DNA from 2 places in the Shewanella sp. YLB-07 genome. Region 1 is predicted to be linked to the other one. Evidence: predicted binding sites of a transcription regulator. Region 1 holds the regulator's gene; the other holds the start of a gene.
What was found. Region 1 encodes sigma-54, which starts transcription at its own class of promoters, with help from an activator protein. Its sites were predicted from a motif close to GTTGGCACGNNNNTNGNNT; they were not measured.

Region 1 (3,196 bases):
AATCTCTTGTGAAGATAGGGTTGGGTACTGGACAGCGGCAAGATCGCTGATGAGTTCCAGTACCTTTTTCTTACTGCCCGGAGTGGCGCAAGTTGTACATTCCGGCTGCAGGATGGTGCTTAATTCCATTATTAATGCTTTGTTAGCTTCTCTTTGTGTTTAATAACCTGACGGTCGAGCTTATCAATCAGGGAGTCGATAGCGGCGTACATGTCAGCGTTCTCTGACATAGCAAAAACCTCACCACCGGCAAGGTGGAGTTTAGCTTCGGCTTTTTGCTGCATTTTCTGAACATTTAAAATAACGTGTACATTATTGATCTGATCGAAATGTCGTTCAAGCTTAGTGAACTTTTCTTCGACATATTGCCTTAGCGATGTAGTGATCTCTATATGGTGTCCAGTTAGGTTTATTTGCATAGAAATACTCCTCCAGTGTCCAATTTAACTCTTAGGTAGGTTGTAGAAAAATCTTTCGGGATTTAACTCACAACATAATTCCCTGTTATACCAGGAGTTGAGCCTAAGGGTTATCGACTACAGGCTGCTTCTGGTGATTAGCGCTCAACATGAGCGCTAATCAGGTCGTGGCTAAGTAGATTTTTCTATTTAGGTGACGACCTTACTTCCTTCTTTATAAACTCTTACGTTGATTCGATGGTGGAATCAACATGGCTTCACGATACTTAGCTATGGTGCGCCTCGCGACCTGAATTCCCTGCTCTGCTAATAGCAAAGCCATCTTACTGTCGCTGAGTGGTTTCTGTTGATTTTCGGCTGCAACCAGCTTCTTTATGAAAGCACGAATGGCGGTAGATGAACACTCGCCGCCATCATCGGTCCCCACATGGCTGGAGAAAAAGTATTTCAGCTCAAATATGCCCCTCGGGGTATGCATATATTTTTGTGTGGTGACACGGGATATGGTGGATTCGTGCATCTCTACGGCTTCGGCTATGTCGTTCAATACCATAGGTTTCATGGCTTCTTCACCGAATTCGAAGAAGCCCTGTTGGAATTTAACTATGCAGTTTGAGACTTTCAGTAAGGTCTCGTTGCGGCTCTCTAAGCTCTTGATAAACCACTTAGCCTCTTGCAGGTGACCACGAATAAACTGACTATCTGATTGATTCTTGGTACTTTTCACCATGGATGCATAATGTTGGTTGACGTTGATCTTCGGCATATTGTCTGGATTTAACTCAACCATCCAACGACCTTTCTTCTTGGTCACAGTGACATCTGGGATGACATACTCATCTTTACCTGGAGTAATGGCGAGTCCTGGGCGGGGATTAAGCGTTTGGATTAACTCAATGGCGACTCTGAGATCATCTTCCTTAAGCTTAGTCTTACGCATTAACTGGCGGAAATCACGTCCTGCGATCAGATCCAGATGATCTTTGATAAGGAGCCTGGCATTATCTATGTGGGGGGTTGTATCTGCGTATTGTGCCAGTTGAATCAAGAGACATTCGCTGAGGTCCCTGGCTGCTATGCCGATAGGATCGAAGTGTTGGATACGTTTGAGGACGGCTTCAACTTCATCCTGTTCAATTTCTGGATCACCCATGGCCTCGAGAATATCTTCAACACTTTGGGTGAGATAGCCCCTCTCATCAATGGCATCTATGATGGCGGTCGCTATGGCGAGATCATTATCAGAAAACGGTGTCAGGTTCTTCTGCCATTCGAGATGCTCATACAAACCTTCGCTGGTCTCGCCTTGGAAGGGCATATCATCGTCGCGCATGGCACCAGAACTCGAGTTCGGAGACGCGGTATAGACTTCATCCCAAGTGGTGTCCATGGGGAGCTCTTCTGGCATGGAATCTTGGGTTATTGCCTCTGAGGTTTCAACCGCAGAGCTGTCGATTGGACCATCACCTTCGCCATCACCCGTGGCGTTAAAGTCTTCTGCGTCTATGGTCTTATCTTCACCATTGACTGGGGGGTCAACCTGTTCTTCATCTAGTTCGAGAAGGGGGTTGGAGTCTAACGCTTGTTGGATTTCTTGTTGCAGTTCCAGCGACGATAGTTGCAATAGACGTATAGCCTGCTGCAGTTGTGGTGTCATGGTTAACTGCTGACCCATTTTAAGCTGGAGTGACGCTTTCATTTACCGCTATTCCCTTCATTGTAATTATAAAATGAGAAAGCCTGCTTTGACTTGTTTGGGGTTTCTCTGAGCCCCTGGACCTTAGGCTGAGTAAGCCGAGTGTCGATAAATACTCATCCCTTAATGCGCGTTAAGAATGAGTCTCTTGATTAACTATAGCTTGAATTGTTCACCTAAGTACACAGCTCGTACTTGCTTATTGTCCAAGATCTCGGCGGGTGTACCTTCAGCGATTAAATTTCCGTGACTGACTATGTAAGCTCGCTCACATACGTCTAAAGTTTCACGCACATTATGGTCAGTGATCAGTACACCTAAGCCGCGACTCTTAAGCTGCTCGATGATTTTTTTAATGTCGATAACCGAAATAGGATCCACCCCTGCAAAGGGCTCATCGAGGAGAATAAACTTAGGGTTAGCTGCCAAGGCTCTGGCTATCTCGACGCGTCTGCGTTCACCGCCCGAGAGTGCCATGCCTTGGCTGTCACGAATATGGGTAATATGAAACTCTTCCAGAAGGCTCTCGAGTTGTTCTTCCCGGGTGTTGTTATCTATATCTGAACGTGTCTGTAGTACCGCCATTATGTTATCCCTAACCGATAACTTCCTAAAGATGCTCGCCTCTTGAGGCAGGTAACCTATGCCTTTTCTTGCCCTCAAGTGCATAGGATCTAAGGTCAGATCATCATCATCGATTAAGATCCTACCTTTATCACTCTGTACTAAGCCTACGATCATGTAGAAAGTGGTGGTTTTTCCCGCGCCATTAGGGCCTAACAGACCGACTATCTGTCCGGTTTTGACTGTGATACTGACATCTTGAACTACGGCTCTATTCTTATAACTCTTGGCAAGGTTGACTGCCTTTAGCGTCATCTGGCTCATTGTTTCTCCTGCCCTATGACTGGTAACTGAGTAGGTATAATGTCTTGCTTGCTGGTTTGATTGTTCGTTTCAGCTGGCTCGACTTCTGGTAATTGAGTCGGCAGCGGCTCCGTAGCTGGCTCTTGTTCTTTGGCCTTATCTTGACTGGTATCCTGATAGCTTTCTGGCTGAATAATGGTGATAACCCTATCAT
Region 2 (3,196 bases), on a different contig from region 1:
TGGTGTTAATCTCCTCTAAGGTGGTGTTCTCACCATGTATGAGTAAGAGTAACTCTTCGATATGCACAAGCTGAGAGGTTGCAGCTGTTAAACAGATCCCTATTGGGGTATTAATTTCGTGTGCTACTCCTGAGACTAAGCCTCCTAATGCTGCCATCTTTTCCTGTTCGACTAGTACCTCTTGAGCCCGTTTCAACACCAAGAGTGATTGTTCTAGTTCTTGAGTTCTCTCCTTTACTTGACTTGCCAATTCATCTTTATAGCTGGTTTCTAGGGCTAATAATCTTTCTCTATCGGTCAATGCATCTTGAAGATCCTGTTTCGATTTTTTGATGTCGGAAAATGAGGTTCTCAGTTGTTGTTGCATGGTATTAATCGCCGATGAGACTTGATGGAATTCGTCTCCCTTCTTATTGTTCTGATCGAATTTTAGCGGTTCAAAAGGACTATCTAGATCTAATCGCTGACAATAGAGGCTGAGCGTGTGTAGGTGCCTTGCGACCATGTGCCAGACTAAAAAGAGGATAAAACCTGCGACGATAAATGTTTTTATGGCATTAGAAAGTAAGATGATGATGGCTCTATCTAGCAGTTTTTCGTAAACGGCTTTAAGATCCGCTTGAACTAGTAAGGTACCAACGGCAATGCTGTCACTTCCCGAGCTATAGAAGAGTTCGAACGTTTTTTCTATGGTATTTTCAGGCGTTGGGGTACCCGAGGTCCAGACTTGGCCGCTATCATCGTTGATCGAAATATAGGTGATGTCGGGGAGCTGAATCAAGCCATTAAGTTGAGTGTTTATCAATCTTTCATCTATCACCCAAATACTAGCCGCTAACACATCCAAGTTAACTTTTTCGATACTGGTAAATTGGCGAGTGATACGATTGACATCGCCTTTATAGTCATTTACCAGTTGAAAACCTGTGGTGATCAAGGTGATTAATGAACTAAATAATATGATCGATATTGTTAGTTTTCGGCCTATCTGGCTTTTGATTAATCTGCTAGTAAAAGTATGCATGGATCCTTTTCTTGAGCATTGAAAGCTAAATCAGACTAGCTCACTTTCGCCTTCGAGTTATGTCAAAGTAAGCATCCCTCCATAAGCATAGTCTGCCAATCATCTATTGAGTGACTTAGTTGCTTAAAAATTAACAAAAAATCCCAAATGTTGGCAATCAATATTTCTAGTCAACTTGTGGCATTAATTTTGCTTTTAATTTGCTTAAGTACAGGTTTTTGACACTAGGTATCCTTATGCAGAAAATAAAGACACAGATATTTAAACCATCGGTCCCTAAACAGTTGATTTTCAGCTCTATGCTTTGGTTAGCTATTGTGAGTGGGGCCTTGTTATTCGCACCTGTTGGTATTTTGACGGCAGTGAACTTAGAAGCTGTGGTCAGTGCTAACTCTTCTTTCATAGGATTAGGTTTTATCATAGGTATCGCTTACTTGATTACTCAAGTGGTGAATTATTTCTTAGATGAGGCAATCGGTGCGTTAAAAGCAAAGCGGACTATTGAAGTCATCGAGGAGAAGGTGCGGCTCTTGGATCCGACTGAGCGCGCTCTTTTACGTGAGTTTTTCCTTCAGGGCGAGACTGTATTGACTCTACCTCAAAATGAACCAGCGGTTAAAAGTCTACTAACGACGAACATCATCGAGATGTTAGGTAATCAAAAGCATTATGCAATACAGGGATCTACTGCTGATTATAAGATTTCGATGCGTGCGAGAATTTATCTGAATCGACAAGTACTAAGATTGCCGGTTGGAGAGCCAAGTCAGGAAGAGATGGAAAACCTGATAAAAGCTAGACCAACTTTTGCTAATAATGTGACGGGACCAAGAAAGCACGCCGCCTAAATACCTAGTCAGGTTTAGATTTCTAAATATTATGCATCAGGTGTAAAAAAGTGGGAGCAATATGCCCCCACTGCATTAGGAAAACACCTGTTTAAGGTGCAAATCCATCTAAATCGTTTTTTGCTTATTCCGGCTTAGACTTTTGAATAAACATCCACATCAAGTAGCCCATGATGCCTATGGTGCAGAAAATAACGGTCATTGACATCAGTCCGATAGCGTTGCCAAACATCAAATCTAACCAGAAAGCCATAGTGAAATCCTCTTTCAAAAAATTATTTGTATTGCATATCCCTAAGCTAATCTTGTTTTGATGTGAGCTTGATGATCTTGATCAATAATCGCTCCGAATCATTATTAAATTACATTGTTTTTGTTAAAATTATGAGTTACATCTGCTTTTGCTTATTTAGTTTTCTCAGGGGAATCTAATAGAATTGGATAGATAAGCGGCTAGCATTAGTTGGAAATACTAAGATAAGAGTGAAAATTGTTCGGTCAGTTTTTTTCTGCTGTTAAAGACTTGCCATTAGTCGTCTCAAAGGTATAATGCCCGTCACTTACTGAGGTATTAGCTATCTTGGTTAGTCTATTTGATATAAGCCGGTGTGGTGGAATTGGTAGACACGACGGATTCAAAATCCGTTGCTTTCGAGCGTGACGGTTCAAGTCCGTCCTCCGGTACCAATCAAATAAATGAGCCTGCTTTCGAGCAGGTTTTTTTATGTCTGTAATTTAGTCTGAACTAGGGCTGCACTGCTTTTAGGAGATCAGTTCTTTTGAATTAAGTAGCGTCGACTACGTCTTTCTCCAATCGGAACTAATACCCCTTTTACAACTAGGTCTCCTATATCTCTTGCGGCTGTTGCATCGGTTGTTTTGGTTAAAGCTTTATATTTTTTCCGTGAAATACCATCGCTAAAATCTGTTGTCTCTAATAGCTGAGTAACGACTTTTTGTTGCCTAGCATTAAATACAGTAAATTGGTTTTTTTGCCAAAATCGAGTTGTTTGCATGACTCGTTCAAATTCTTTCTTAGCATCAATTGCTGCAATTTCTACCATCGATAAAAACCATATTATCCATTTGGTTAAATAAAGGGGATTGTTTTCATCTACAATACTCTGATGATTTATTAACTCACAACGCTGATGATTCTCCAATTGTTGATAGTATTCATTGCGGTGATTTTTAAAAGCTGACGATAAAGAAAATAAACGTAGGTTAGTATACTCTGCCTCGGCTAAACAGCGTTCCGCAATGATCCGAGATAAACGACCATTACCGTCATCAAACGGGTGAATAGTGACAAACCAGAATTTAG

Region 2: FS373_RS27325 (superinfection exclusion B family protein) is a predicted target of sigma-54. The motif match lies at 1,201-1,219, and genes of this name have one in related genera.

The regions. Positions count from the first base shown of each region.
Region 1 covers NZ_VOQB01000011.1:108,854-112,049, forward strand. Annotated here, with positions in the region: gene ptsN (PTS IIA-like nitrogen regulatory protein PtsN) at 1-129, opposite strand, end outside; gene hpf (ribosome hibernation promoting factor) at 132-419, opposite strand; gene FS373_RS21745 (RNA polymerase factor sigma-54) at 634-2,118, opposite strand; gene lptB (LPS export ABC transporter ATP-binding protein) at 2,272-3,003, opposite strand; gene lptA (lipopolysaccharide transport periplasmic protein LptA) at 3,000-3,196, opposite strand, start outside.
Region 2 covers NZ_VOQB01000017.1:139,208-142,403, forward strand. Annotated here, with positions in the region: gene FS373_RS27320 (ATP-binding protein) at 1-1,024, opposite strand, end outside; gene FS373_RS27325 (superinfection exclusion B family protein) at 1,261-1,872, shown strand; gene FS373_RS27330 (DUF3149 domain-containing protein) at 1,997-2,125, opposite strand; tRNA gene FS373_RS27335 (tRNA-Leu) at 2,475-2,559, shown strand; gene FS373_RS27340 (Fic family protein) at 2,643-3,196, opposite strand, start outside.